2 regions of the Pseudomonas sp. SG20056 genome follow, and region 1 is predicted to be linked to the other one. Evidence: predicted binding sites of a transcription regulator. Region 1 holds the regulator's gene; the other holds the start of a gene.
What was found. The regulator FliA, encoded in region 1, starts transcription of late flagellar genes. The targets are predictions, from matches to a motif close to CTAAAGTTTNNNNNNNNNNNGCCGNTAA.
Positions count from the first base shown of each region.

Region 2: the regulator FliA is predicted to act here: its motif matches at 5,716-5,743, upstream of RHP75_RS02330 (methyl-accepting chemotaxis protein).

Region 1 covers NZ_CP134499.1:1,523,369-1,537,631, reverse strand. The annotation lists gene RHP75_RS07380 (DUF2802 domain-containing protein) at 1-37, opposite strand, end outside; gene RHP75_RS07375 (chemotaxis protein CheW) at 41-520, opposite strand; gene RHP75_RS07370 (CheW domain-containing protein) at 626-1,486, opposite strand; gene RHP75_RS07365 (ParA family protein) at 1,574-2,362, opposite strand; gene motD (flagellar motor protein MotD) at 2,414-3,283, opposite strand; gene RHP75_RS07355 (flagellar motor protein) at 3,296-4,036, opposite strand; gene RHP75_RS07350 (chemotaxis response regulator protein-glutamate methylesterase) at 4,036-5,151, opposite strand; gene RHP75_RS07345 (chemotaxis protein CheA) at 5,195-7,420, opposite strand; gene RHP75_RS07340 (protein phosphatase CheZ) at 7,432-8,220, opposite strand; gene RHP75_RS07335 (chemotaxis response regulator CheY) at 8,240-8,614, opposite strand; gene fliA (RNA polymerase sigma factor FliA) at 8,712-9,458, opposite strand; gene fleN (flagellar synthesis regulator FleN) at 9,455-10,285, opposite strand; gene flhF (flagellar biosynthesis protein FlhF) at 10,363-11,664, opposite strand; gene flhA (flagellar biosynthesis protein FlhA) at 11,680-13,803, opposite strand; gene flhB (flagellar biosynthesis protein FlhB) at 13,937-14,263, opposite strand, start outside.
Region 2 covers NZ_CP134499.1:478,542-495,835, forward strand. The annotation lists gene purU (formyltetrahydrofolate deformylase) at 1-719, shown strand, start outside; gene fdhA (formaldehyde dehydrogenase, glutathione-independent) at 867-2,066, shown strand; gene torT (TMAO reductase system periplasmic protein TorT) at 2,321-3,280, shown strand; gene RHP75_RS02320 (acyltransferase) at 3,302-4,195, opposite strand; gene RHP75_RS02325 (HD-GYP domain-containing protein) at 4,376-5,602, shown strand; gene RHP75_RS02330 (methyl-accepting chemotaxis protein) at 5,774-7,804, shown strand; gene creB (two-component system response regulator CreB) at 8,156-8,842, shown strand; gene creC (two-component system sensor histidine kinase CreC) at 8,842-10,275, shown strand; gene RHP75_RS02345 (CBS domain-containing protein) at 10,420-10,857, shown strand; gene RHP75_RS02350 (DinB family protein) at 10,873-11,382, opposite strand; gene RHP75_RS02355 (DUF3096 domain-containing protein) at 11,511-11,663, shown strand; gene RHP75_RS02360 (DUF2834 domain-containing protein) at 11,704-12,045, opposite strand; gene RHP75_RS02365 (alpha/beta hydrolase) at 12,098-12,934, opposite strand; gene RHP75_RS02370 (OsmC family protein) at 13,007-13,477, opposite strand; gene RHP75_RS02375 (DUF2628 domain-containing protein) at 13,508-13,948, opposite strand; gene RHP75_RS02380 (S8 family serine peptidase) at 14,114-15,676, opposite strand; gene gbpA (N-acetylglucosamine-binding protein GbpA) at 16,065-17,294, opposite strand, start outside.

The DNA of each region.
Region 1 (14,263 bases):
AGACCAGGGCCAGCGCGATCAGCAGCGCGTCGAACATGGCCTAGATGCTCTCCAGCTCGGACCACTCTTCTTCGCTCATCATCTTGTCCAGTTCAACCAGAATCAGCAGCTCGCCGTTCTTGTTGCACACGCCCTGAATAAACTTGGCAGACTCATCGTTACCGACGTTAGGCGCGGTTTCCACTTCGGATTGGCGCAGGTAAACCACCTCGGCCACGCTATCGACCAGAATCCCGATCACCTGCTTGTCCGCCTCAATGATCACGATACGGGTGTTATCCGTGACTTCACTTGAATCGAGGCCGAAACGCTGACGGGTGTCGATCACGGTGACCACATTACCGCGCAGGTTGATGATGCCCAGCACATAGCTCGGAGCCCCCGGTACCGGAGCAATCTCGGTATAGCGCAGGACTTCCTGAACCTGCATCACGTTGATGCCATAGGTTTCGTTGTCCAGACGGAACGTTACCCACTGCAGGATCGGATCTTCAGCGCCTTGTGCAGAACTTTTCTTCATGTCCCTAGCCTCGTCATGAACCGCTCGCGGCGGCAATCGCGGGTGTATACCCCGCTGTCATTACTATAGATGCAAAGCTGCACACATCGCACAGCCTGGCGTTATTCAGTGAACCCGGTTGGCCGCCATGCGTTTGGCCGCACCACTGGCGATCAGCTCAGCCAGAGATGCGATATCCAGCAAAGCGCACATATGTTCGATAACCGTACCCGCCAGCCAAGGACGCTGAGTGCGCTGACTACGCCATTTGACCTCGTTGGGATCAAGACGAATCGAGCGACTGACCTGATGCACTGCCAGCCCCCACTCATAGCCCTCAACAGAAATTACATACTGCAGACCTTCGCGAAAGTCATCGCGGTAACGATCCGGCATCACCCAGCGCGCGGTGTCCAGCACCTTCAGATTGCCGGCCTGGCACGGCAGTATGCCGAGAAACCAGTCTGGCTGGCCAAATAATGGTGTGAGCTCCTGGCCTTGCAGAGGGTAGATCGAGCCCAGGCATACCAGAGGAACCGCCAAGGTCAACCCGGCCACATCAAAGAGCAGGCATTCGAATGGCCCTTCGGCCCACTCGGGCCGCCCTTGCTGCACCTGCTCAGGTAGCACCAAAGCATCAGGTACGACCTGCGCAGCTTCACTCACCGGGTTTTCAGCCACTACGACTGGCACCGGTTCTGGCGTCTCAACCACAGGCAAAGGCATTTCAATGGTCGGCAACACCAGCGGGCGTGGCGCCAGCTCAATCACCGGTTTGGCGACAGGGACCTGCTGAATGATGCGCGCATCACGCACCTGCTCTTCCAGCACAGCGGCCTCAAACTCATCCAAGCTGATGCTGTCGACGCTGAAGTCATCCGCCTCAAGACTATCGGCCAGCTCGTTCGCAGCATCCTGCAGCAAGCCGTCCAGGTAGGACTGCAAGGCCAGTTGCGGACGTGTAGCGGTGGCAAGGGGACGACTCATGAACACAACCCACAATAACGATCTGTACAGACTATCGGCCGCTCTAGCGACAGACTTGAGCCTATATCTTCAGCATAGCCGTTCATCTCAGGCGACCTGTGCGGCAATCTGCTGCGATAACAGGTGCTTGAGCAAGGCACGGTAGGCGATGACACCACGGCTATTGTTGTCGAACGTTGACGGTGTAACCCCAGCCCGGCTGGCGTCACGCAAGCGCGTATCCACCGGAATGTACGCCGGCCATAGATGCTCAGGGTAAGTGTTGCGCAACACCCGCAATGTACCCATGGAAGCCTGGGTACGCCGATCAAACAGGGTCGGCACGATGGTGTACGGCAACGCCTGCTGGCGCGAACGATTGATCATTGCCAGGGTGTTGACCATCCGCTCCAGGCCTTTGACAGCGAGGAACTCGGTCTGCACTGGAATCACCAGCTGCTGGCTAGCGGCCAGTGCGTTGACCATCAATACACCGAGCAAGGGCGGACTGTCGATCACCGCATGGTCGAAGTCCTGCCAGAGCTGCGCCAGGCTCTTGGCAATCACCAGGCCCAGGCCACTCTGCCCTGGCGACTGGCGCTCAAGCGTGGCCAGCGCAGTACTCGAGGGCAGCAGAGATATCCGCTCATCACTGGTGGGCAACAGCAATTGCTGCGGCAAACCGCGAGGCACACTGCCCTTATGCTGAAACAGGTCAAAGCTGCTGTGTTCCAGGCTATCCGGGTCATGCCCGAAATAGCTGGTCATCGACCCATGGGGATCGAGATCGACAATCACCACACGCTTGCCGGCATCGGCCAACAGACCTGCCAGAGCGATTGATGTGGTGGTCTTGCCGACTCCACCTTTTTGATTGGCTACTGCCCAGACTCTCATCGTTATCATCCTCCCGGTGCAGCTGCAGCCTGACCGAGAACGGGGCCACCCTTATGGGGCCGGCGACGGGGGATTGACGGCACCCGCTTGCGGGGCCGGCGCTGCCGGAGCTGGTGCAGGTTGCGTGCCAGCCCGTTGCAAGGCCGCATCAGGTTTGGCATTAGCGCTGCCGACACCACTCACACTGCGACGCACATCTAGATTGCGCGAGATTACCAACACGACCCTGCGATTACGCCCACGTCCCTCGGCCGTGGTGTTATCCGCGACGGGCTGGAACTCACCATAACCGACTGCCGCCAACCGACTGGGGTTGACCCCATCCATAGTCAGCATACGCACGATACTGGCAGCCCGCGCGGTAGACAGTTCCCAGTTGGTCGGGAACTGAGCCGTCTGAATCGGCAGGTTGTCGGTAAAGCCTTCCACGTGAATCGGGTTTTCGTAAGGCGCCAGAATTTTGGCTACCTTCTCGATAATGTCGAATGCCGCATTGTTGGGTATGGCATCGCCGCTGGTAAACAGCAGGCTGGAGCTGAGTTCAATCTCAATCCACAACTCATTGCCACTGACCTTGAGCTGCTCGGACTGAATCAAGTCGCCGAATGCCTCACGCACGCTGCTGGCAATGCTCTGCAGGTCATCAGCGGATGACTGCGCGCTTTCCTCATCCACCAGCGAACGATCAGGCTCAGTGGTGCGTGGCCGCTCTTCACCTACCGGAATCGGCTTGATCGCCCGATCAGGCTGATTGAACACCCCTGTAAGGCTGTCTGAAAGAATCTTGTACTTGCCTTCATTGATTGAGGAAATCGAATACATGACCACAAAGAACGCGAACAGCAAGGTGATGAAGTCGGCATAGGAGACCAGCCAACGTTCGTGGTTTTCATGTTCTTCTTGATGACGCCTGCGGGCCATATGCTGTTCCCATCAATCCATAAAGCCTTGCAGCTTCAATTCGATGGAGCGCGGATTCTCACCCTCGGCGATCGACAGAATGCCCTCGAGCAGCATCTCGCGATAACGCGATTGACGCTGGGCAATGGCCTTGAGTTTGTTACCTATGGGCAGCAGCAGGAGGTTGGCAAAACCCACGCCGTAGATGGTGGCGACAAAGGCTACGGCAATCCCGGCACCCAGCTTGCTCGGATCCGCCAGGTTACCCATCACGTGAATCAAGCCCATCACGGCACCGATAATGCCAATGGTCGGCGCGTAGCCGCCCATGCTTTCAAACACCTTGGCAGCCTGAATATCCCGGCCTTCCTGGGTGTACAGATCAACTTCAAGAATGCTGCGAATGGCCTCAGGCTCCGCACCATCAACCAACAGCTGCAAACCTTTGCGGGCGTATGGGTCGGCTTCGACATCCGCCACCGCTTCCAGACCAAGCAAGCCTTCCTTGCGCGCGGTCATGCTCCAGCCAACCACCCGGTTGATGCCGCCGGCAAGATCCACACGCGGGGGAAAGAAGATCCAGCTGATGATGGCCAGAGCGCGCTTGAACACATTCATCGGCGCCTGCAAAAACGCCGCGCCCAGGGTGCCGCCAATCACGATCAGCGCAGCAGGCCCATTGAGCAGAGCCGCAGCATGGCCACCTTCAAGGTAGTTGCCGCCGAGGATAGCGACAAAGGCCAGGATGACCCCGATAAGGCTCAGTACATCCATTAAATGCAGGTCTCCGCCAGGTGCCTGCCAATATCATCCAGCGGGTAGATGGCATCGGCCAGGTTGGCTTTGACAATGGCCATGGGCATGCCATAGATCACGCAACTGGCTTCGTCCTGAGCCCACACCTGACTGCCACCTTGTTTGAGCAGGCGCGCACCTTCACGGCCGTCTGCACCCATACCGGTCAGCACCACCGCCAGCACCTTGTCACCATAGGACTTGGCTACCGAACCAAAGGTGATATCAACACAGGGCTTGTAGTTCAGGCGTTCATCGCCAGGAAGGATCTTCACCACGCCGCGCGCATCTACCATCATCTGCTTGCCGCCTGGCGCCAGCAGCGCCAGGCCTGGACGCAACACATCACCGTCCTCGGCTTCCTTTACGCTTATGCGGCAGAGCTTGTCGAGGCGCTCGGCAAAGGCCTTGGTAAAGGCCGCTGGCATATGCTGGATCAGCACAATCGGCGCCGGAAAGTTAGCCGGCAACTGGGTCAATACACGTTGCAGCGCCACCGGCCCGCCTGTCGAGGTACCAATCGCAACCAGCTTGTAGGACTTGCGCTTAGGTGCCGCACTGGCAACAGCCGGAGTAGGCGAAGCAGCTGGGCGCGCCAAGGTGCTAGTGGTGGCCGCCGGACGGGCTGCTGGCTTGCTTTGCGCAGCAGGTGTAGCAACAGGCGCAGCCACAGGAGGCGGACTCAGGCTGCGACGGTTGCTGCGGGCAATGGTATGGATTTTTTCGCAAAGCAGCTGCTTGACCCGCTCTGGATTGCGCGAAATATCCTCGAAATTCTTCGGCAGGAAATCCACCGCACCGGCTTCCAGCGCATCCAACGTCACGCGCGCGCCTTCATGGGTCAGCGAGGAAAACATCAACACTGGCGTCGGGCAGCGCTGCATGATGTTACGCACAGCCGTGATGCCATCCATCATCGGCATCTCGTAATCCATGGTGATTACGTCCGGCTTGAGCGCCTGCGCCTGCTCGATGGCTTCACGGCCGTTAGTGGCAGTGCCGATTACCTGAATATTCGGATCGGCTGAAAGAATTTCCGACACGCGCCGACGAAAAAAGCCGGAATCATCAACCACCAACACCTTAACAGCCATAAACACTCCTAAGCGGCGCGACAGATAGCTGCGCCGCTAACAATCAGATACGCCGCGCGTAACGTTTGAGCATGCTCGGCACGTCAAGAATCAAGGCAATACGTCCATCACCGGTGATGGTCGCACCTGACATACCTGGAGTACCCTGCAGCATTTTGCCCAGCGGCTTGATCACCACTTCTTCCTGGCCGACCAGTTGATCGACCACAAAGCCGATACGCTGACTGCCAACGGTGAGAATCACTACATGCCCCTCACCCTGCTCCACATGAGCAGCACTGCCGATCAGCCAGCGCTTGAGGTAGAACAGCGGCAAGGCCTTGTCACGCACAATGACCACTTCCTGACCGTCCACCACATTGGTTCGCGACAAGTCGAGGTGGAAGATTTCATTGACGTTGACCAATGGGAAGGCGAACGCTTGATTGGCCAGCATCACCATCAGTGTCGGCATGATCGCCAAGGTCAGCGGCACCTTGATAACAATCTTCGAGCCCTGCCCCTTGACCGAAAACACATTGACCGTGCCATTGAGCTGGGAAATTTTGGTTTTCACCACGTCCATGCCCACACCGCGACCGGACACATCTGAAATCTCGGTCTTGGTCGAGAAGCCCGGAGCGAAAATCAGGTTATAGCACTCGAACTCATTGAGACGGTCGGCCGCGTCTTTATCCAGCAGACCTTTTTCCACCGCCTTGGCGCGTAGCACATCCGCGTCCATGCCCTTGCCATCGTCAGAGATCGACAAGAGGATGTGATCACCCTCCTGCTCTGCGGACAGTATCACCTTGCCGCCCCGCGCCTTACCCGAGGCCTCACGCTCTTCCGGGGTCTCAATGCCATGGTCGACCGCGTTGCGCACCAAGTGGACCAGCGGATCAGCCAATGCTTCGACCAGGTTCTTGTCGAGGTCGGTTTCTTCGCCAACCAGTTCCAGGTTGATCTCTTTTTTCAGGTTACGCGCCAGGTCACGAACCAAACGCGGGAAGCGCCCGAAGACTTTCTTGATTGGCTGCATGCGGGTTTTCATCACCGCCGTTTGCAGATCAGCCGTGACCACATCCAGGTTGGACACCGCCTTGGACATGGCCTCATCGCCACTGCTGGCCCCAAGACGCACCAGACGGTTACGCACCAGCACCAGTTCGCCGACCATGTTCATGATTTCGTCAAGCCGTGCGGTATCGACCCGCACAGTGGTTTCCGCTTCACTGGGCGGCGCAGCCTTATCAGCGGCTGGCACGGCAGCCGGTGCCGCAGAGGCTTTGGCTGGTTCTACCTTGGCAGCTGGCTTGGCTGCGGGTTTAGCTGCGGCCTTGACTGGTTCAACAGGCTTGGCAACCGGCGCGGGGACAACGGGTTTAATCGCTTCAGGTTCGACAAACTTACCTTTGCCGTGCAGCTGATCAAGCAAGGCCTCGAATTCATCGTCAGTGATATCACCACTCGGTGCTTCAGCAGGCTCGGCCTTGGCCGCCGGCGTAGCAGGTGCTGGCGCAGGAGGCGGAACAAACTGACCTTTGCCATGCAACTGATCAAGCAACGACTCGAATTCATCATCGGTGATTTCATCACCGCCCGCCGCCACTGCCGCTGGTGCAGCCGCAACAGGTGGGGCAGGTGCAGCAGCAACGTCAGGCGCTACAAACTGACCTTTGCCGTGCAGCTGATCGAGCAAGGACTCGAACTCATCATCGGTAATTTCATCACTGCTGGCAGCGCTGGGCGCTTGCGTCGGAGACTCATCCAAGGCACCCAATAACTGCTCGAATTCGCTATCGGTGATATCGCCAGCGGATTCTTCGACTGCAACCTCGGTTTCAGGCTCAGGCTCAGGCTCGGCGTGCGCTTCAATCGGCGCGGTCTCTTCGGCACCTGCCGGTTCAGCCAGACGCGCCAAGGCAGCAAGCAGTTCAGGGGTTGCCGGAGTCAGATCGGTACGTTCACGGACTTCGGTAAACATGCTGTTGACCGCATCCAGTGCTTCCAGCACCACATCCATCAACGCGGAGTCGACGCGCCGCTCACCCTTGCGCAGGATGTCGAAGACGTTTTCTGCGATATGGCAGCATTCCACCAGCTCATTGAGCTGGAGAAAACCGGCACCACCTTTAACGGTATGAAACCCGCGAAAAATAGCGTTGAGCAGATTCATGTCGTCCGGGCGACTTTCCAGCTCTACGAGCTGTTCGGACAGTAGTTCAAGAATCTCGCCGGCCTCTACCAGGAAGTCCTGGAGGATTTCTTCATCGGCGCCGAAGCTCATAAGACGTGCTCCTAAAATCCCAGGCTGGAAAGCAGGTCGTCGACATCATCCTGATTGGATGCGACGTCTTCACGCTTATCGGCATGAATCTGCGGACCTTCACCACGGGAAGGCTCTTTTTGTTTTTCTTGTTCGGCGCGGAGCAACTCATGGTTGTGCTCAATGCCGGCAAACTGGTCCACCTGACTGGCCATCAGAACCAGTTTCAGCAGGTTGCTTTCCACTTCGGTTACCAGCTGCGTTACACGCTTGATCACCTGTCCGGTCAAATCCTGATAGTCCTGAGCCAGCAGAATATCGTTGAGGTGCCCAGATAGCTTGGCACCGTCGCGCTCGCTACGGGCGAGAAACAGCTCAACACGCTTGGCCAGTTCGCGGAAACCATCGGCGCTCATCTCGCGGCGCATAAAGCGTCCCCAATCGGCGCTCAGGCTCTGTGCCTCATCACTGAGGTCATTAACCAGTGGTGCACTCTGCTCAACCAGATCCATGGTGCGATTGGCCGCTTTTTCGGTCATCGTCACCACGTAATTCAAACGCTCGGTGGCATCGGTGATTTGCGAAACCTCAGTGGCATGTGGCACACGGGGGTCGAGCTGGAAATTGACGATGGCGTTATGCAGCTCACGGGTCAGCTTGCCGACCTCGTGATACAGGCCACGGTCACGCGCTTTGTTGAGCTCATGTATCAGCTGTACCGCTTCACCAAAGTTGCCTTGTTCCAGGCTGTCTACCAGTTGGCGAGCGTTGTGTTTCAGGGTCGACTCAAGGTCACCCTGAACGGAATCTTTATGTTCCATAGCACCCTCATGGCAAACATCAGCCGTTGACCCGCTCGAAGATCTTTTCAATCTTCTCTTTCAGCACCTGGGCAGTGAACGGTTTGACTACATAACCGTTAACCCCAGCCTGGGCTGCTTCAATGATCTGATCGCGCTTGGCTTCTGCGGTGACCATCAACACCGGCAGGGTTTTCAGGCGCTCGTCTGCACGTACCGCGCGCAGCAGGTCGATGCCCGTCATGCCGGGCATGTTCCAGTCCGTCACCAGAAAATCGAAACTGCCGCTCTGCAGCATGGGCAGCGCGGTGACGCCATCATCGGCTTCCGCTGTGTTGGTGAACCCCAAGTCACGCAGGAGGTTCTTGATGATCCGTCGCATCGTTGAAAAGTCATCAACGATGAGGATTTTCATGTTCTTGTCCAAGTCGACCTCCGTACAGTCCCAAACGCACACAGCAACCTGCGTGCGCTTTTAATCGTGAAACCGGCCCAGCGCTAGCGAATACAACTCAATGTGCACGCCACTCGCCCAAACGAGCGCGTAAACGAGCGGCACACTGACTGTGTAGTTGGCTTACACGTGATTCGCTAACCCCCAACACCTCGCCGATCTCTTTAAGATTCAGTTCTTCATCGTAATATAGCGCTAACACCAGGCGCTCGCGCTCCGGCAGGTTGGCAATGGCATCTGCCAGGGCCGCCTGAAAGCGTTCATCTTCCAGATCACGAGAAGGTTCGAGGTGGTTGCTGCCAGCGTCTTCACCCAGCCCACCGTGCTCGCCGTCCTGCAACAGGTCGTCGAAACTGAACAGGCGGCTGCCTAAAGTGTCGCCAAGAATGCCGTAGTAATCCTCGAGACTCAATTGGAGTTCGGCCGCAACCTCTTGATCTTTAGCGTCTCTGCCGGTTCTGGCCTCAATTATTCGAATTGCGTCGCTAACCATGCGGCTATTGCGATGCACTGAACGTGGCGCCCAATCACCTTTACGCACCTCATCAAGCATTGAGCCGCGAATGCGAATACCGGCGAACGTCTCGAAACTGGCACCTTTGCTGGAGTCGTATTTTTTTGACGCTTCAAGCAGACCGATCATCCCGGCCTGAATCAGATCATCGACCTGCACATTGGCCGGTAGACGGGCCAGCAAGTGATAGGCAATGCGTTTGACCAGGGGCGCGTAGCGCTCGATCAACTGGTGCTGGGAATCCTGCGCCTGCGCCTTGCTATACATACGAAGTCCAGAGGCTGCTGTCATATGGCCGTGTCCGCGATCGGTTGCTGCACCAGACGCTCAACGAAAAACTCCAAATGACCGCGCGGGTTAGCCGGTAACGGCCAGGCGTCGACTTTCTGGGCTATCGCCTTGAACGCCAGCGCGCACTTCGAGCGCGGGAAGGCTTCGTAGACCGCGCGCTGCTTCTGCACGGCCTTGCGCACTGACTCGTCATACGGCACTGCGCCTACATACTGCAGGGCAACATCAAGAAAACGATCAGTGACTTTAGTCAGCTTAGCAAAGAGGTTGCGACCTTCCTGCGGGCTGTGAGCCATATTGGCCAGTACGCGGAAACGGTTCATGCCGTGGTCGCGGTTGAGCAATTTGATCAGCGCGTAGGCATCGGTAATCGACGTAGGCTCATCACACACCACCACCAGCACTTCCTGGGCAGCGCGCACGAAGCTCACAACACCGTCACCAATACCCGCGGCGGTGTCGATGATCAACACGTCGAGGTTGTCACTGATATCGCTGAACGCCTGGATAAGCCCCGCATGTTGCATGGGTGACAGCTGCACCATGCTCTGAATACCCGAGGCTGCCGGCACGATACGAATGCCGCCAGGGCCCTGCAGTAACACATCGCGCAGCTCGCACTCGCCACTGATGACGTCTTCCAGGGTGCGTTTGGCGCTGAGGCCCAACAACACGTCGACGTTGGCCAAGCCAAGGTCGGCGTCCATCAGCATCACCCGACGGCCGAGATCAGCCAGGGCCAACGCCAGGTTCACCGAGACGTTGGTCTTACCGACGCCACCTTTGCCGCCGGTCACCGCAATCACCTGTACGGGATGCATACCCATATTTCTACACACCTTGTCTAACTTCGACTGGAGCCACTTGGCTGGCTAAGCGCGGTTCATTGCCAACAGCAGGACGCTTAACTGACGCGTCGTGCGGGTTGCTGGTAAAGCCCGGCAAACATCTCCGCCATCGTATCTTCGCTTGGATCCTGGGTTGCCTGCAGCCCTACGGCCCGGCTAACCAATTGATGACTGCGTGGAATCTGCAAATCATCGGGAATGCGTGGCCCATCAGCGAGATAGGCTACCGGTAGACGCTGGCTAATAGCCAGTCCTAAAACCTCACCCAGGCTGGTGGCCTCATCCGCTTTTGTCAGAATGCAGCCAGACAAGCCGCAACGCTTATAACTATGGTAGGCGGCTTTCAGCACTTGGCCCTGGCTGGTAGCGGCCATGACCAGATAATTTTTTGCGTTGACACCACGGCTGGCCAGCGTTTCCAGCTGCATGCGCAGGGCTGGGTCATTGGCGGGCAGGCCGGCAGTGTCAATCAGCACCACCCGCTTGCGCGCCAGCGGAGCCAAGGCTTGAGTCAACGATTGACCAGGGTCAACCAGCGTTACCGGGACATTGAGAATACGCCCCAAGGTCTTGAGCTGCTCCTGAGCACCAATGCGGTAGCTGTCCAGGCTGACCAGGGCAATATGCTGGGCGCCGTACTTGAGCACGTAACGCGCGGCCAGCTTGGCCAGAGTAGTGGTTTTGCCCATGCCAGCAGGGCCTACCAAGGCGATTACGCCGCCCTCTTCCATCGGTTCCTGCTTCGGCGTTTTGATCGCGTGAGCCAGGTGCGCCAGCACCATGCGCCAGGCCTGGCGAGGTTCAGTCACCGTATTCACACGCTCCAGTAGCGCTTTCGACAATTCGGCCGACAAGCCCATGCGCTGCAGGCGACGCCACAAATTGGCTTGCTGCGGGCGACGGTTCTGCAACTGCCCCCAGGCAATCGAGCCCAGCTGCACTTCAATCAGCTCACGCAGGCCATGCAGTTCGAAACGCATGGCATCCAGGGCGCGCTGATCGGTTGCCGCAGCTGGAGCTGCCTGCGATTTGCGCATCACAGCCGCCAAGCTGTCAGCAGGCAGGCTGTCAGCCGCGCCAAACAGCTGGCGGTCTTTGCCGGCATCGACCTGAGTGCGGGTGGTCAGCTCGGCCTGGGCCGTGGCAATTTTCGCCTGAGTCTTGCGCAGCTCGGCTTCCAACGCAGGGTTGGGCTGACGGGCCGGTGCGGCTGGCACCTGATAATCCAGCGCGGCGGTCAATTCGACACCACCGGCTACCCGGCGATTGCCAATGATCGAGGCATCGGCACCCAGCTCATCACGCACCAATTTCATGGCGGTACGCATATCGGCGGCGAAAAAGCGTTTGACCTGCATGGCCTGTAACCTCGGTTAGTTCTGCCCCACCGTCGCAACGATGGTGACCTGCTTGTTATCCGGAATTTCCTGGTATGCCAGTACATGGATACTCGGAACCGCCAGCCGCGCGAATCGCGAGAGCATCGCCCGGACCGGACCGGCAACCAGCAGAATCACTGGCTTGCCGAGCATCTCCTGGCGCTGCGCCGCTTCCACCAGGGAACGCTGCAGCTTCTCGGCCATGCCAGGTTCCAGGAGGATGCCCTCCTCGGAGCCTTGACCGGCCTTCTGGATACTGTTGAGCAATATCTGTTCCAACCTGGGTTCAAGGGTGATAACAGGCAGCTCCAGCTCTAGTCCCACAATGCTTTGCACGATTGCGCGGGCCAACGCAACGCGTACCGCCGCCACCATCGCGGCGGGATCTTGACTCTTCACCGCAACGTTGGCGATGGCCTCGGCGATGGTGCGGATATCGCGTACCGGCACCTGTTCCTGCAGCAGGCTCTGCAGCACCTTGAGCAGGGTTGACAGGGAAATCATCCCTGGCACCAGCTCTTCAGCGAGCTTCGGCGAGCTCTTGGCCAAGAGCTGCATCAACTGTTGCACTTCCTCGTGACCCAGCAGCTCGTGGGCATGTTTGTGCAGGACTTGGTTGAGGTGGGTCGCCACTACGGTACTGGCGTCTACCACGGTGTAGCCAAGCGACTGCGCCTGATCGCGCTGAGTCGGGTCGATCCACACCGCCTCCAGACCGAATGCCGGATCCTTGGCGGCGATGCCATTGAGCGGACCGAACACCTGGCCCGGGTTGATCGCCAGCTCGCGATCCGGGTACACCTCGGCCTCGGCCACGCTGACCCCCATCAGCGTCAGGCGATAGGCATTGGGCTGCAGGTCCAGGTTGTCGCGGATATGCACCGAGGGCATGAGAAAGCCCATCTCCTGGGAGAGCTTCTTACGCACGCCCTTGATCCGCGCCAGCAGCTGGCCACCCTGGTTACGGTCTACCAGTGGAATCAGCCGATAACCCACTTCCAGGCCGACCATATCCACCGGTGTCACGTCGTCCCAGCCCAGCTCCTTGACCTCTTGAGCCTTCTGCGCTGGCAGCAATTCCTGTTGGCGCTGCACTTCCTTGATCTCGTTTTCCTTGGTTGTACGCTGTTTGTTGGCAATCCAGTACGCAGCACCCGCAGCCACCAGGCCCAGGCTGATAAAAGAGAAATGTGGCATGCCGGGCACCAGGCCCATGGCGATCATCACCGCCGCGGTAACCGCCAGCGCACGCGGCGAGGCGAACATCTGCCGATTGACCTGAGCACCCATGTCTTCCGAGCTGGAAACACGGGTCACCATGATTGCTGCGGCAGTCGACAGCAACAGCGAAGGAATCTGCGCCACCAGGCCGTCACCGATGGTCAGCAGGGTGTAGATGCGGCCCGCGTCAGCAAAGCTCAGGTCATGCTGGAAAATACCGATGGCGATGCCACCGATCAGGTTGATGAACAGAATCAGCAGGCCGGCAATCGCATCGCCGCGCACAAACTTGCTGGCACCGTCCATGGAGCCGTAGAAGTCGGCTTCCTGGGACACTTCGCTGCGACGCTTCTTGGCCTCCGCCTGATCGATCAACCCGGCATTCAGGTCCGCGTCGATGGCCATCTGCTTGCCCGGCATGGCGTCCAAGGTGAAACGCGCACTGACCTCGGAGATACGTCCGGCACCTTTGGTGACCACCACGAAGTTGATGATCATCAGGATCGCGAACACCACGATACCGACCACGTAGTTACCACCGATCACTACCTCACCGAAGGCCTGGATCACCTTACCCGCAGCGTCGTGACCGTCCTGACCGTTAAGTAGCACCACCCGCGTGGAGGCGACGTTAAGCGCCAGACGCAGCAAGGTTGCCGCCAGCAGAATGGTCGGGAATACCGCGAAATCCAGCGGGCGCAGGGCGTAGATCGCTACCAGCAGGACGACGATCGACAGGGCAATACTGAAGGTAAACAGCACATCAAGGAGAAACGGTGGAATCGGCAGCATGACCATGCCGAGCATGACCAGCAGCAACAGTGGGATGCCCAGGTTGCCCTGTTTCAACCCCGACAGGTTACTGCGCACATCACCGATCATTTGTGAGCGATCTATTGCCACACCACTACCCCAGCCAATTCAATCTTTTGACGCGTGTCGCGCCTTTGGGGAGGGTTTTGCAAGAAGCTGTCCAACTTTGCCAGGCCAAACCAAACAACAGTTAACCCAGCTACATCGGCACTCACCGTCACTCGTCGCGACGTAAATCCGGCGGGATTGGCATCTCCGGTAGCGGCCCTGGGCGTTTGCCCTTACCGGCCTGGTACTGGCGCAGCTGATAGACGTAAGCCAACACCTGGGCGATGGCCAGATACAGGCCGGCGGGAATTTCCTGATCCAGTTCGGTGGAATAGAACACCGCCCGCGCCAGAGCCGGCGACTCCAGCACCATGACCTTGTGCTCGTTGGCGATTTCGCGAATCTTCAAGGCAGTGAAATCACCGCCCTTGGCCAGCAGCACGGGCGCACTGCCCTTGGCCGGGTCGTACTTCAAGGCCACGGCAAAGTGCGTCGG
Region 2 (17,294 bases), 1.0 Mb from region 1:
TCTTTATCCGTGTGGAGTTCCGCCAGCCGGATGACTTTGACGAGCAGGCCTTTCGTGCTGGCCTGAACGATCGCTTGAGCATATTCGGCATGCAGGTCGAACTGACCCCGCCGGGTTACCGCGCCAAGGTGGTGCTGATGGTCAGCAAGGCCGACCATTGCCTGAACGACCTGCTCTATCGCCAGCGTATCGGCCACCTGGCCATGGACGTGGTGGCGGTGGTGTCTAACCATCCAGACCTGGAACCGCTGGCGCGCTGGCACGACATTCCCTATTACCACTTCCCGCTCGACCCGAAAGACAAGCCGGCGCAGGAGCGCAAGGTGCTGCAGGTGATCGAGGACACGGGCGCCGAGCTGGTGGTGCTCGCCCGCTATATGCAGGTGCTCTCACCTGAGCTGTGCCGCCAGCTGGATGGCTGGGCGATCAATATCCACCATTCGCTGCTGCCCGGTTTCAAGGGCGCCAAGCCCTATCACCAGGCCTACGAGAAGGGCGTCAAGCTGGTCGGCGCCACTGCCCACTACATCAACAACGACCTCGACGAGGGGCCGATCATCACCCAGGGCGTAGAGCCAGTTGACCATGCCCACTACCCCGAAGACCTGATCGCCAAGGGCCGTGACATCGAGTGCCAGACCCTGGCCAAGGCCATCGGCTATCACCTTGAGCGTCGCGTCTTTCTCAATGACGGCCGCACGGTGGTGCTGCACGCCTGAACCGCAGTTTCTGAAATCTTCACTATGGGTGGACTGACCGACTGCCAAATCCTCGGGCCACCCGGCAACAGACTTAAACGCTCCAGTACAAGGCCGCGCGACCGTTGGCTGCGCCTTTGTATTCACAACAAGAAAGGAGAAATACGTATGTCTGGTAATCGTGGCGTCGTCTATCTCGGCGCTGGCAAGGTCGAAGTGCAGAAAATCGACTATCCGAAAATGCAGGACCCGCGCGGTCGCAAGATCGAACACGGGGTCATCCTGCGTGTGGTTTCCACCAATATCTGTGGTTCCGACCAGCACATGGTGCGTGGCCGTACCACGGCGCAAACCGGCCTGGTGCTGGGCCACGAGATCACCGGTGAGGTGATCGAGAAGGGCCGCGACGTGGAGAACCTGAAGATTGGTGATCTGGTCTCGGTGCCGTTCAACGTTGCTTGCGGTCGCTGCCGTTCGTGCAAGGAACAGCACACCGGTGTGTGTCTGTCGGTCAACCCGGCACGTGCCGGCGGTGCTTACGGTTATGTCGACATGGGCGACTGGACTGGTGGCCAGGCTGAGTACGCGATGGTGCCGTACGCCGATTTCAACCTGCTGAAGCTGCCGGACCGCGACCGTGCCATGGAGAAGATCCGCGACCTGACGTGTCTGTCCGACATCCTGCCCACCGGCTACCACGGCGCCGTGACGGCCGGCGTTGGCCCTGGCAGCAGCGTGTATATCGCCGGTGCTGGCCCTGTGGGTTTGGCGGCCGCCGCCTCGGCCCGTTTGCTCGGCGCTGCCGTGGTGATCGTGGGCGATGTTAATCCGGTGCGTCTGGCCCATGCCAAGGCTCAGGGCTTCGAGATTGCCGACCTGTCTCAGGACACTCCGCTGCACGAGCAGATCGCCGCGCTGCTGGGCGAGCCGGAAGTGGATTGCGCGGTGGATGCGGTGGGCTTCGAGGCCCGTGGCCATGGTCACGCAGGCGTGCAACACGAAGCGCCGGCCACAGTGCTCAACTCGCTGATGGGCGTGGTGCGGGTGGCCGGCAAGATCGGTATTCCTGGTCTGTATGTCACCGAAGATCCGGGCGCGGTGGATGCGGCGGCGAAGATTGGCTCCCTGAGCATTCGCTTTGGCCTCGGCTGGGCCAAGTCGCACAGTTTCCATACCGGCCAGACCCCGGTTATGAAGTACAACCGCCAGCTGATGCAGGCGATCATGTGGGACCGTATCAATATCGCCGAAGTGGTGGGCGTACAGGTCATCAGCCTGGACGACGCACCGCGCGGTTACGGCGAGTTCGATGCCGGCGTGCCGAAGAAATTCGTTATCGACCCGCACAAGATGTTCAGCGCCGCCTGATTGCCCTCAGGGATGCAGGCGGGCAGTCAGATTGCCCGCCTGTCGTTGTATGCACGGGTCCTCAACCGAGGCGCCTGCTCGCTTTCTGCCTGCCTTCTGCTCCGTCCATATAGAACCTGAAAAGTGGCTAAAGTAAGTGCACGGCACGGCTGCTCAGTGCCCACTTTCCAGGGCAGGATCTTATGCGGGCGATATGCGTCACTCTCTGTTGGCTTTGGATCAGCGGCCTGGCGTGGGCTTCGGACTGGTACCCCGTGGAGGTACTGGCCGATGGCGTATCGCAGCAGTACCAGCCGTTGTCGCAAGCGGCCAAACCCTGGCGGGTGTGCGCATTGTTGCCGCATGGCAAGGATCGCTACTGGTGGGGTGTGGCCTGGGGCCTGGATGAGGAGGCCGCGCGCCAAGGTGTGCGGCTAGGCATCTATGAGGCCGGGGGCTATGAAAATCCACAGGTGCAAGCGCAGCAATTGCGCACCTGTCAGCAGCGCAATGCCGATGCCTATGTGATTGCGGCGATCGATGCCCTGGCTCTCTGTGAGCCTATCGCTCAGTTGGTCGAACAGGGCAAGCCGGTTATCGATCTGGTCAATGGCATCGACTGTCCGGGGCTGAGCGCCAGCTCCAGCGTGGATTTTGCCGATATGACCGGCGCTGCTCTGGCCTATATCGATGACCATCGCTCGTCGGGGCCTTTCAGCCTGGGCTGGTTACCCGGGCCGCAAGGCGCTGGTTGGGTTCTGGATTCAGAAAAGAAGCTGCGCCAGGCCGAACAGAACAAACCGATGACCGTGCAACACGGTGGCTATGGCCCGGTGGATCGCGCCAGTCAGGCGCAACTGGTGCGCGAGCTGCTCAGGCAGCATCCGCGCCTCGACTTCCTGCTGGGCAATGCTGAAGCTGCCGGCTTTGCCGCGCAGCTGGTGCAGACCTCAGGGCAGAACTACCAGGCGCGGGTTCTGGCCACCTACACCACCGAACGAATTGTCGAGCAGATTCGTGATGGGTTTATTGTTGCCGCGCCCACCGACTCCCCGGTGCTGCAGGCGCGGATTGCCGTGGACCTGGCGGTGCGCGCGCTGGAAGGTCGCGCACATGCGCGGCGGGTCAGTCCGGTGATCGAGATGCTCGACCAGACCAGTCTGGAGCTGTTCGATATCAGCCGTCTGATGCCGCCGCCGGAGCACTGGATGATTCGCCGTGAGCTGCCGCAGTAGTTGAGCGGCAGCGGTGCCTGGTCAACCGGGCTGTTCGCCGCGAATCTGCGCTATCCGCGCATCCTTGTCTTGCCACATCGTCGTAACCCAGTGCTGCACAAACTGGCGGAATACCGGGTCGTTTTCGTAGTCACCCTGCCACAGTGCCGGGTCCAGTTCGCGGGTCTGGATATCGACGATCACCTTGTCCACCTGGCCACTGATCAGCTCCCAGAAGCCGGGCACATGCGTGCCTGGATAAACCACCGTCACATCCAGCACTTTATCCAGCTGCTCACCCAGCGCCGCCAGAACAAAGGCCACGCCACCGGCCTTGGGCTTGAGCAGATACTGATAGGGCGAGCCTTGCTGCGCCTGTTTGGCTGGGGTGCAGCGGGTACCTTCGAGGTAGTTGACCACGGTCACCGGCAAATCCTTGAACTTGTCACAGGCGCGCTTGGTGATCTCCAGATCCTGGCCCTTGAGCTCGGGGTGCTTGGTCAGAAACGCCTTGGAATAGCGGCGCATAAAGGGGTAATCCAGCGCCCAGAACGCCAGGCCGAGGAAGGGCACCCAGATCAGCTGCTGTTTTAGGAAGAATTTGAAGTAGGGCGTCTTGCGGTTGAAGGCCTGTACCAGCGCAGGAATATCGACCCATGACTGGTGGTTACTGATCACCAGGTAGGAGGTGCTCTGACGCAGGTCCGCACTGCCGCGAATATCCCAGTGCACCGGTAGCAGCGTGGCGAAAATCAGCTTGTTGAGCTCTGCCCAGGTTTCTGCCACCCACATCACCCCGCGCGAGCTGGCCGTTTTCAGCGCCTTGCCGGGCAGGACGAACTTGCCGAGGGCGATTAGCAGCAGCGGGCCGATCAGGATCAGCGTGTTGAGTAGCAGCAGAATAATGACGCTAAGACCGGTCAACAGGCGGCGCATGGCAACTCCTTCGGTGCGCTTGAGCGGCAATGATAAGCAGTCGTGCCAAGGCTTCCAAGCCGCTAATCTGCGACCGATGTCCTATGGCCATTAGTTGCTCCAAGTCAGCATAATGCTGGCGATTGTTCATCTACGCTTGTCTGACAATCGCCGGGTTAATTCCTCATCCGAGTGCAATCCATGTTGAAGTGCATCGCTGTGGCCGACGTACGTGTCGGTATGTATATCCACGAGTTCTGTGGCGCATGGATGGACCACCCCTTCTGGAAATCCAAGTTTCTTCTCAACTCTGAAAAAGACCTGCAGCGTATCAAGGCCAGCAGCATTGGCGAGCTGTGGATTGATGTCAGCAAGGGCCTGGATGTCGAGGTCGGTACCGTCAGTGTCAGCCCCGAAGAGGTCGCCGCCGAAGCCGAAGCCGCCCTTCTGGCTGCGGTACAGAGCCCGCCAGTCAACCTGGCGGTGTCGATGGAGGATGAGGTGCGGCGTGCGGCCAAGCTCTGCGAGCGTTCCAAAGCTGCGGTGGTCAGCATGTTTGGCGATGCGCGCATGGGCCAGGCCTTGCAGTTCGAGCAGGCCGGGGAGTTGGTCGAGGAGATTTCCGACTCGATCATGCGTCATCCCAATGCGCTGATCAGCCTGGCGCGGCTAAAAAATGCCGATGAATACACCTATATGCATTCGGTGGCGGTCTGCGCCTTGATGATTGCCCTAGCGCGTAATCTGGGCTTGAACGAAAGCCAGGTACGCGAGGCCGGGCTGGCCGGGCTGCTGCATGACATCGGCAAGATGGCGATTCCAAATGATGTACTGAACAAACCCGGCAAGCTGACCGACAACGAGTTCGCTACGGTGCGCAATCACCCCGAAGCCGGTTCACGCATGTTGATTGATAGCAAACAGGTCAGCGCGCTGGTGCTGGACGTGTGCCTGCATCATCACGAAAAGGTCGACGGTACGGGCTACCCGCATCGTCTGGAAGGCGAGCAGATCAGCCTGTATGCGCGCATGGGCGCGGTCTGCGACGTGTATGACGCGATTACCTCGGACCGCCCCTACAAGCGTGGCTGGGACCCTGCCGAGTCGATCCGCAAGATGGCTGAATGGAAAGGCCATTTCGACCCTGTGGTGTTCCAGGCCTTTGTCAAAACCGTGGGTATCTACCCGGTGGGTTCACTGGTGCGTCTGGAGAGTGGGCGCATCGGTGTGGTTTTGGAGCAGCAAGCCAAATCCCTGCTTATGCCCAGGGTCAAGGTGTTCTTCTCGGCCAGATCGAAAACCCCGATCCCGCAGGAAATCCTCGACCTGAGCAAGCTGGTTGGGCGCGACAAGATTGTCAGTCGCGAATCTGCCGAAGAGTGGGGCTTCCGCAATGTCGAGGAACTCTGGAGCGGTATTTCCCGCTAGGTTTTCGACCGCTAGCGCTGCTCGCGACCGGGTAACGGGCTGTGGTCCGGTCACTCATCTATGCTCATTACACATTACCGCCTGCAGGCGCGCTGCTTGGGCGTGCTTCTTGCTTGAAGTTTTGCTTTGGCGCGCCCCTGAAGTTGGCGCGCTCAACAGGTTGAGGTGTGTATGGCTGGAGTACTCAAACCGGGTGTGCGGTTACTGGAACGTTTCAGTTTCGCGCGCAAGTTTCAGTTGGTGTTTGTCTTGTTCGCCCTGCCGCTGGGCTTTTCTCTGTGGGTGATCTGCAGCAATTATCAGGATCGACTCAATTCCATCGACAACGAACTGGAAGGCATCAGTGCCCTGCAGGGTATGGCTGGCGTGCAGCAGGAGCTGATTGAGCAACGCACGTTGCTGTCACGCTGGAAGGGCACCGAGAAAGCCGCCGAAGCACTGCTGCGTGAACACGCCAATGGTCTTGGTCCCGCTCTGCAAGCACTGGAGCAGCCGCTTCAATCCGCGTTGTTGAGTGATCAGGCGCGCCAGCACTTGCAGAGTCTCAGCGCCGGCCAGGCCGAGCTGAGTGTCGATGTACTGGGTAAGCTGGCCTTGCCTGATGCCCTCGAACGTTACCAAAAGAACCTGTTGAGCCTGCTGGCCCTGCGCGAGCAGGTAGCCACCGACAGCGGGTTGATCCTTGATCCGCAGCTCGACACCTACCTGATGATGGAGCAGCTGACCTACACCTTGCCGCGTCTGCTCGAACAATTGGGCAGCTTTACCAGCCAGGGTTATGGCGCGGTGGTGTCGCAGCACTTCACCTTGCAGAGCCGGGTGCTGATCCGCGATCTGCGCCGTAGCCTGGATGAGTCGCGCAGCCAGCTGCTCAAGGCCCAGGCCACGCTCAAGCTGGAGGCACCGCGTGCCATGCGCCAGTTGCAGGGGCCCTATGATGAGGCACTGCAGGGTTACGAAGCCTTTCTCGCGGGCATTGACCGCGACATGTTCGAGGCCAGCCCCATGGCCCTGACCCCAGAGCAGTTTGTGCAACGCACCGATGCCCTGCAGGGCCAATTGCTCGGTCTGCAGGCAGCGTTGTACCAGCAGTTTTCAGCCAGCCTAGGTGATTACCGGCGCAAAGCCCTGAGCGCGATGATCGAAGTGGTCAGCGTGTTCAGCCTGCTGACCCTGCTGGCGCTGTATGTATTGTTCTGCCTCAACGCGTCGATACGTCGTAGCACCGCGGGCATCATTGAGGCCGCCGAAGGTCTGCGCGATGGTGATCTGCGTGTACGCATGCAGGTGCATGGCGAGGACGACCTGGCGAGTATCGCCATGGCGTTGAATACCGCCGTCAGCCAGTTGCGCGAGTCCATGCAGGGGGTCAATCAGCAGAGCCAGCAACTAGGCGGCACCGTGCAGATGCTCAACGGCGAGGCGCGCAATGCCCTGGAGTCGGTGGAGCAGCAGCAGGCGCAGATGAGCCAGATTGCCGCTGCCGCCACCGAAATGGCTGCCACCGCGCAAAGCGTGGCGCAGAGCTGCGAGCAGGCTGCGGTGGAAGCCAGTCAGACCCGTGAGATTGCCAACCAGAGTAACCAGCGCAGTGCGCGTACCAGTGAAAGCATGCGCCAGCTCAGCAGTCGCCTGGGTGACAGCGCCACCACGCTGCAACAGTTACGCAGCCAGACCGAGCAGATCACCCGCGTGGTGGACGTAATCAAGGGCATCGCCGAGCAGACGAACCTGCTCGCGCTCAACGCCGCCATCGAAGCCGCCCGCGCCGGCGATCAAGGCCGCGGCTTTGCCGTGGTGGCCGACGAAGTACGTTCGCTGTCGCAACGCACGCAGAACTCCACGGCGGAAATCGCCGAAACCGTGGCCAACCTGCATCGCGTGGTCGGCCAGTCTGTCACCCAGATGGAAGACGCCGTGCGCCAGGCCGAAGGCGATGTCGGCAGTGTGCTGGCCATGGGCGAAGACCTGAATGCCATCGTCGAATCGGTGCAACTTGTCACTGACCGCCTGGCGCAGATCGCCACAGCCGCCGAGCAGCAGGCGGCTACTGCCGATGAAGTCAGCGGCAATATCCAGCAGGTCGATCACGCGGCCAGTGCCCTGCTTGAAAGCGCTCAGGGGGTGAGCAACGCCGCTGAACAGTTGCGCCAGGGCAGCCAGGTGTTGGAGCAGAATACCGCGCGCTTCAAGCTCGACTGAGGGTCTGTCTATGATCTGCTGCGCGTCGGCCCTGCTGCGTTAAAAACAGGCTGGTGCGCCAGCCCGGTCGGAAGCCACTTGTGGCTAACGCGCTTCAGCGTGATCCCGAAGGGGCGAGTGAAGCGAGTAATGCTCATGTACAAAATTACACTCGCGTGCGAGCCCAGTCCGCTTCCTCGCTTGTTTTGACCAGCCGGAGGCTGTTACTAACGCAGCGCCTTGCAGGACTCTAGCTCGCAGATCTTTAAAAGGTTCTAAGGCTACGGCCTGTTTATAGGAGCAGGCCGCGCCCTTGACGCTGGCAGCGGCCTGCCGCAGGCTCCTCGCCGAGTTGCCACGAGCAGGACGCCCATGCCGCATATTCTGATTGTCGAAGACGAAGCCTCCATCGCCGATACCCTGATCTTCGCCCTGCAGAGCGAAGGTTTTACCACCACCTGGCTGAGCCTGGCCGAGCAGGCGCTGGCCGAACAGCAGCGCAGCCCGGCGGACCTGCTGATTCTCGATGTCGGCCTGCCGGATATCAGCGGCTTCGAGGCCTGCAAGCGGCTGCGGCGCTTCTCCGAGGTGCCGGTGATTTTTCTCACCGCGCGCAGCGAGGAGATTGATCGTGTGGTCGGTCTGGAAATCGGTGCTGACGATTACGTGGTCAAACCCTTTAGCCCGCGGGAAGTGGCGGCGCGGGTCAAGGCCATTCTCAAACGCATGGCCCCGCGTGAAGCTGTTGCTGTGGCGACGGCTCAGGGGCCTTTTCAGGTGGACAACGAGCGGGTGCAGATTCACTACCACGGCCAGTTGCTGAGCCTGACTCGCCACGAATTCCGTCTGCTGCAAAGCCTGCTGGCGCAGCCCGAGCGGGTGTTCTCCCGCGAGCAGTTGCTCGACGGCCTGGGCGTGGCTGCCGATGTCGGTTACGAACGCACCATCGATAGCCATATCAAAAGCCTGCGTGCCAAACTGCGCCAGGTGGCCGCTGAGGCTGAGCCGATTCAGACCCATCGCGGCCTGGGTTACAGCTACTCGCCGAGGCACGCCTGATGCCCTTGGGGATTCGCATCTTTCTGGTGTACTTCCTGTTTGTCGGGCTGGCCGGCTGGTTCGTACTGAGCACGGTGATGGACGAAATCCGCCCTGGCGTGCGCCAGAGCACCGAGGAAACCCTGGTCGACACCGCCAACCTGCTGGCCGAGATATTGCGTGATGAGGTCAAGGCTGGGCGCCTGCAACAAAGCCGCCTGCCCGCCTTGTTGCAAGCCTACGGCCAGCGCCAGCCTAAGGCGCAGATCTGGGGCGTGGAGAAAACCCAGGTCAACCACCGCATCTATGTCACCGACGCCAAGGGCATTGTCCTGCTCGACTCCAGCGGCGCGGCGGTGGGCCAGGATTACTCGCGCTGGAACGATGTACTGCGCACCCTGCGCGGCGAGTACGGCGCGCGCTCGACCAAGGAAGACCCAAACGATCCCGATTCCTCGGTGATGTACGTGGCCGCGCCGATTATGGACGGCGCGCAGATTATCGGTGTGGTCTCGGTGGCCAAGCCCAATCGCACCCTGCAGCCCTATATCGAACGCTCCGAACAGCGTCTGGCCTGGCTCGGCGGCGGGCTGATCGTGCTCGGTCTGCTGATCGGCGCGCTGTTGTCCTGGTGGCTCAGCGGCGCTTTGCGCAAGCTGACCCGCTATGCCCAGGCGGTCAGTGCCGGGCAACGTGCCGAGCTGCCCAGCGTGCGCGGCGGTGAGCTGGCGCAACTGGCCGAAGCTATCGAGCGCATGCGCACCGAGCTGGAAGGCAAGGCTTATGTCGAACGCTATGTGCACACCCTGACTCATGAGTTGAAAAGCCCACTGGCGGCGATTCGTGGCGCGGCGGAATTGCTCGATGGCGATATGCCGGCACCGCAACGCCAGCGCTTTGTCGCCAATATTGAACAGGAAAGCGCGCGCATGCAGCAACTGATTGAACGTCTGCTGCACCTGGCCCAGGTCGAACAGCGCCAGGGCCTGGAAGAGCAGGTGGCGGTGCCTTTGCGCGCGCTGGTCGACTCGCTGTTGCAGGCGCAGATGGCGCGTATCGAAGCCGCCGGCCTGCAGATTGAAAACCATATCGGCGCTGAATTAAGCGCGCGTGGTGAGGCCTTTTTGCTGCGTCAGGCGTTGGCCAATCTGCTGGATAACGCCCTGGATTTCACCCCGCCAGGTGGGCTGATCCGCTTTAACGCCGAGGCCCGTTCCGGGCAGGTCGAGCTGCGTCTGTTCAACCAGGGCGAGGCGATTCCCGATTACGCCCTGGCGCGCCTGAGTGAGCGTTTCTACTCCCTGCCGCGCCCCGGTAGCGGGCGTAAGAGCACCGGTTTGGGGCTGAATTTTGTCGAGGAAGTGATGCAGCTGCACGGCGGTGCATTGCACATCGGCAATGTCGAGGGCGGGGTAGAGGCGCGGCTCGGTCTGCCGCTATTTCAGGGCAACTGAAACGCTGCTTGGCACCGACCTTGCTGGCCTGCAATGGTTGCGCTGAACCCGCGCAGATGCTCTGATCGGGTCATCGGGTTGGCCCGCAACGGCCGCCTCGCGCACTATCCTCAATGCCAATAAGAAACAGAGCAGGAGCCCTGCATGAAAACAGTTGCCGAGATCCTTCGCGCCAAGCCACAGGCCGCCGTATACAGCGTCACTCCTAGCACTTCGGTGCTGGATGCAATCAAGTTGATGGCCGATAAAGGCATTGGTGCCTTGGTGGTGTTGGATGACAAAGGCCGCCTGGCCGGCATCGTCAGCGAGCGTGACTACGCGCGCAAAGTTGCACTGCTGGAGCGCTCCGCATTCAGTGCGATGATCAGCGAAATTATGACAGCAGATGTCATAACCGTCGGCCTGCGCGACACCTCGCAGCACTGCATGCAACTGATGACCGACCGCCATCTGCGCCATCTACCCGTATTGGCCGAAGGCGAGTTGATCGGCCTGCTGTCGATTGGTGACCTAGTCAAACATACCATCGCCGAACAGGCCAGCCTGATCCAGCAGCTGGAGCAGTACATTCGCGGCGAGTAAGGCCGCGTAGTGCCGTTAGCTCGCTTCGCGGCGCTGCGGCTGATCCTGATGCAGAAAGCGCGTGTAGATATCCCGCGGCGGTGCCAGTTGCAGTTGCGCCATGATCCGGCCCACTGCGCCGCGGTGGTAGCCGCCGTGGGTGACGATATGCGCGAGCATTTCCTCGCGGCTCATGCAGCCGGCATCACCATCGACGAAATTGAAGCTCAGACGCTCGGCCAACTGCTCGGCGCTTAGCCCCGCAACATAATCCAGATACCAGCGATCAGTGTCCTGCACCGCCTGATGCAGCGCATCCAGCGTGGGCGTTTCCGGGGTGTTGGTGGCGTTGTAGCTGTGGTTGATACCTTGCAAGTTGGCGACAAAGATCCGCTCGACCACGTGGATGTGATTGAGGATGCGCAAGGCGGCGTGCAGCTCGCTTTGCTGGGTAATGGGGTCAAGACGTTGCAGCTCAGCAAAGAGCTCCTGGTTGGCCCAGGCCTTGTACTGCAGCAGTGAGGTTAACAAGCTGGCGGTGCTCATAAAGGGCCTTCAATACGCGGGTTGGCTAAACAGGCTGATGGGTTGGTTACGGCTCGACCGGTGGATAGTGCTGTGCGCTTTGGGCGTGGCGCGCATACTGGCGGTTCAATAACTCTCAGGTGACGATTATGACCCTTGCCCTTACTCCACTGATTTCGCTGATCGCCGGTATTCTGATTCTGGTGATGCCGCGTTTGCTGAACTACATCGTGGCGATTTATCTGATTGTGATTGGTCTGGTCGGCATCTTCGGCACCGGCAATTTCAATCTGAGCTTTTAAGCGTTGAGCAGCCTCGGTTTTTCGGGGCTGCTCCGTCCCATCAGGCTGTAGTTGAGGCGCTATCCTGTTGCGCTTTGCTACCTGTATCGAGGGCCTTGAGCACCAGATACAGCAGCGGTCCGACTGATACAAAGATCGCAGTCAGAGCAAAGAATGGCAGCAGGTAGGCCAGCGACTTGCCCCGTGCGCGGCCGTCGCGGTACATCCAGATGCAGGCCAGTGCCGCGAGGATGTAGAGGTCGATCACCACTTGGGCGGTATCGGCGCTGGACATCAGCTGCATACCGAATTGCAGCAGCGATTGCTCCGCATGCAACATCACATAAAGCGTGTAGGCGCTGAACGCCAGCAAGGTGATCAGGGGCAGTGCGAGCTTTTTCATGGTGTCGTCCTTGGGTCGTTTTAAGTCGAAGCGTATGCGCTTTATGGCGTTATCACTCGGCCGCTCGAGTTGCTGAGGTACTGAGCTGTACTGCCGCCATCACGGCTTCAGCGTTCTCCAGCAGGCAGGAGTAATGCGCTTGCTCGGCGGAACGGATCACCGCGCTGGCCGTGCGCAGATGCTCCTGTAGATACATGGACATGGCAATGGGCGCCCAGTTATCCGCTTCGCCATGCCACAGGCTTACCGCCGCCGTGACGTTATCCAGCTCTGCAGCCCAGGGTTCGACATAGAGTTTTACGTCGCGCATATAGCCGCTAGTCCCATGTTTGAAACACGCGCGCTGAATATCCGCCAGCCATGCCTGGGTGTCGGCCTGGCGCAGCAGTTCGGGGTCTTTACCGCCAGCACCGGCGAACAGCAGGTTCAGCAACAGGCGTGGGCTGATCTTCACCAACAGCGCCTGATACCAGGCAAAGGCCCGGAACAGGCGCGGATAATGCTGCGCCCAAAGGAAGGTATAACGCCCCGCGCCCATGCCGACGCTATTGCTGGGAATTTCCAGCGGTGCGGCAGCCGATAACAGGTACACCGCAGCCACCCGCTCACCCAATAGTGCGGCGACCCGCAGCGCCAGGCAGGCGCCGATGGAAAAACCAAGCAGGCGAATCGGCTGGCCCGCCGAGCGATCACTGATCTGTTGCGCGAGCTGTTGCAGATAGGCCGCGCTGCTGAGTTCGCTCGGCAGATTGCGCTCCACCACCAGCAGCTTGATGCCATGCGCCAATGCCGCCTGGTGCAGCATCGCCGCCTCAACCGCCGCGCCCGGTACGCCATGGAAATAAAACAGTGGCTGCCCATCGGGACAGCCGTATGCAGTTGGATTCACGCCTTGTCCCCTAGTGTCAGCCGTTATGGTTAAACCGCATCTTCTTGTCGTAAGCAATGTGGCCTTGTGGCGTTACTCGCTAAACCGAGGTTCGCAGCGCACTTCGGACTTCACCGAGTTGGCGATAAAGCACTCCTCGTGGGCCTGGTGGTGCATCTGCTCAATCTGTTCGCGGCTGGGCATGCGCTCGCCAGAGAAGCTGACCGCAGGGCGCAGGGTGACCTGAGCGATAAACAGCTTGCCGGCAGCATTTTCCCGCATCAGCCCGCTGGCGCTGTCGCGGTAATCATCGACGCAGAAGCGACGCTTGGCGGCGATGGAGAGAAACCAGAGCATATGGCAGCTGGCGAGCGAGGCGACAAAGGCCTCTTCGGGGTCGACGGCGCTTGCATCCGACATCGGCAGCGGCACTACATGGGGTGAGGACGAGCCGGCGACCTCCAAACCACCATCAAAACGCAGCAGATGTTTGCGGCTGTAACGGTTGCCGAGAAAGTCCTGCTCACCGCGTTGCCAGATCACCTCAGCGACATATTCCGTCACGTCATTCTCCTGATGCAGTTGGGTTGAGGCTTACCACCAGCCGTTATCGTTAAGCAGCGTCTTCTTGTAGTAATCGATATTGGCACGCGTGGCGAATACCGCGCTGATACCGTAGCCCAGCGCATTGGCGATTTTGCTGTAGCCGAGATAGTCCAGACCGATGCCGAGGATGATCACTACCGCTGCGCAGACGATGAACAGTGCCAGACCCTTTTTCCACATGCCCTTGATGGCGTAGTAGATCGGCCCGAAGAAGAACGCCAGAAAGTTGAAGCTGAAGGCCTTGCGCCGCTCCTCGGCGGGAAGCTCCTTGAACTTGGACATCTTGATGCCGCCGGCATGGTGGATCGCGCTAAAGCGCTGCTTCCATTTATCCGAGATAGGTAGCGCGGCGATCTGTTCGTCAGACACCTGTGATTCTGCGTCGACGATGCTGGCTTGCGGGGTTGCGTAGGGGTTGTGCTGGGTCATGGCCGTTCATCCTTAATTGGCGATCAGCGGCACGCTACGCATTTCTTTAAATACTGTCCATTTGCGCCCTGGCGGTTTGTGTTGTTGCGCGATTATTTCTGCCTGACCGAGTGACCTCGGCCGATAAAGATCCCGGGGCAGCTGCCTGCCCCGGGATCAGGCGAATTACTCGTAGCGCCAGTAAAGGGTCACACCGGAGAAGCTGGAATAGCCCCGGACACCGATATGCCAGGTGCCGGCGGCTGGGTTTTCCTGGGTGCAGGTTTCCTGGTTGCCGTCGAGGTAGGGGCGGCAGGTCCATTGGCTGGTGCTGGGTTGGCTGCCCAGGCGGGTGAAAAGGTCGGCATCACCCGTGCCGCCGCTGATTCTTACCGTCAGACGCTGGGCGCCGCTTGGTACGACCACGTTGTAACGCACCCAGGCGTCCCGCGCGCCGGAGAGATTGGGGTAGGTCTGTTCTTCGCCATTGCCGCCACCTGTGGCATCACAGCCGCGTTGGGCGATCAGGTCGCTGGCCCGTTTGGCTTTGACAATACCGTAGCCGTAGTAGGGGTCGCGGCCTGCAGTGCCACGGTCTTCGGCGGTGCTGTTGACCACCTTGCGAATCTGCGCTGGGGTGCACTGGCGGTGCTGACTCCACACCAGGGCGTAGACTGCTGACACATGCGGTGTGGCCATCGATGTGCCGTTGTAGTTCGCATAGTTGTTGCCAGGCAAGGTGGAGCGCACGCCAACGCCGGGCGCGGCGACTTCTACCTGGTTGTTGTATTGCGAGAACGAGGCATGATTGCCGCTGCTGTCGACCGCCGCGACCGATACCACCGAGTCGTAGGAGGCGGGGTAGGAGAGGGTGCTCGTGCCACTGTTGCCGGCAGCTGCGACGACCAGCACACCATTCTGGTAAGCCGCATCCATGGCATTGCGCTCGGTTACCGACGAGGCGCCGCCGCCCAGGCTCATGCTGATCACCGTCGAGCCAGCCGCGCGGCACTGCTGGATGGCCATCACCAGATCAGAGCCATAGGCCCAGCTGCCACTGTTATTGAACACTTTGACGATATGCAGGCCGAGGTTGCCCGATGGGCTGACGCCGACCACGCCCAGATCGTTGCCACCCAGTGCGGCGATGGTGCCGGCAACGTGGGTGCCGTGGCCGTCGCCATCTTCGTACCAGTTGCCGCTGTCGACGCTGCCATAGCCGTCGTTACCGGTGATGCCGGCTGATGGCAGATCCTGATGGCCGAGGTCGTAACCGGAGTCGACGATGCACACTTTCATATTGGAAATGGCGTTATCCGGTAGCAGGTCGGCCTGCACCATGGGAATGCCATAGGGCACTTGTTCGGCCATCAGGTAACGGCGTGGGTCGAGCTCGATATAGTCGATGGCCGGGTTGGCTTGCAGCTGTTTGAGTTGTGCCGGGCTGAGGTGCGCCACGCTGGCGGCCTGGCTGTCCAGGTGCATCAGCGGTTGTACCTGTGCCTGGCTAAGCAGGCGCTGGGCGGCGCGGCTTTCGAACTGGCCGGCGCTCAGGGGGTGCGGCTGGTTGGACTGACTCATTGGTGAAGGCGTCAGCTCCTTGTATTTGATGATGTAGCGCGGTGACTGCTGATCATCGACGGCGATCTGCGCCTGGGCCGCGAAGCTGGGTTTTTCGTCGGCTTGGGCGTAAGCCCAGCCTGCGCTGAGCAACAGCAGTAAGGCAGTGGTGCGTTGGAATCCTTGCATGGTTATCTCCCAATTGTGTGCCGCGTAGTGCAGCTGCAAAAACCCTAGGAGACTGTGCCGAAAAGCCAAGGCCGTTCGTCGCTTTTTATTGAAAAATAATCAATTAAATCAAATACTTAAATCGATAGCGTGCCGCCCATTCAGATGCCGAGAAGGGGTAGTGAAGCGCACTGTTTGCTAGCTGTCTCCGAGCGCCGCTATACCGGCTCGGGGTCAGTGTTGTGATGCGCACAACGCGGGGTGAGTGCCTATACGTCAGTGCCTGGGCATACCTGCGGCTCCACAAAGACATACGCCAAGGCGCAGTGCATGCGCCTGTGTCGTACGTGTGTTCAGGGGGATGGGGTGTCCGCGCCGGCCAAACAGCCCGGCGGGCGCGGCGCTTATCTCAGTCGGCTATCCAGGCGTCTTGCCAATGGCTACCGATGCCGGGCTCGAACTGGGTCGAGGCGGCTGACCATTGCGTGCAATAGCCACTCTGAGGAAAGGGACGACACTGATACAGCTGTCCCGTCTTGGGTTGCAGCACCCGGGTGCCGGCCGTGTAACTGCGCAGACCGTCCGGGAAGGTGAAGTCGTAGCTGGCGCTGCCATCGTCTGCGACGAACATCATGTCGAAGGTTTTCTGCAGTACTTGCTCGCTACCAGCGACCTTGCCACTGACCACCAGTTGGTGATGGCCGGGTACAGGGCTGTCGACATTGATGCTCAAGGGCTGGCTGCCGTTGGCCAGTTCGGTTGCGGCAAAGCCTTTGGCGTTGCCGTCGTGGTCATAGACGTAGCTGCTGATCTGTAGCGCCCCCACGGCGGTGACGTTGAACTCGAGGCGCAGCTGGCCGCCACGGATGCGATAGCTGGGCTGCAGACCATCGACCAGCAGGTCGTGGTCCGGCGCAGGGGCCTTGTCGATCTGCACCTCGATGCGCTGGATGCCGCTGTCGGCGCGGGCAAACAGGCTGTTCTGGCCGTACACCGGCGAGATGGCACCGTCGCTGCCGCGCTGACCGGCCTTGAGCTGGCTCTGCTGCTGGTTGATGCGGCTGGCCAGCAGATAGGTCCACTGGTTGCGTGGGCCCTGTTCGCTGGTTTCAATCTGCAGGCGGGTCTGCAAGTCGCTGCGCTCGCCGCTGGCATCGAATACCCGGGTCATCGCCTGGTCGCCGACGTGCAGATCCACCGAGGGGTAGAGCATGCCTTTGGCTTGCCAGGCGGATGGATCGGGTGGCGTTGTCACATCGCCGAACTGCACATCCATCACGTTGTAGAAACTCATCGGCGTATCACCCACCTCCCACACCCCGAGGATCACCTGGTAACCCTCGCGCGGCGGTACATCGCAGTTATGGGTGACCTCCTGTGGCGGCTGTTGCATGCCGCCATCGACTACGCAGAACGGCACCAGCTCGAACGCGGCGCGGTTTAACGGCTGATTGGCCAGCCAGTCGGGGCGGGTGATGTAGTAGCGCCAGTTGCGTGTGGCGTGGTTGGCGGTAAAGCGCCAGGTGAAGTTCGTTAGGCCTGCGGTGATTGGGCGCTTGGCCCAGCGGCTGACGGTCTGTTCATTGAGGGGGGAGAACTGTGCCAGGCCGGCACTGGCAATCTGCCCATCGGCGGGGCC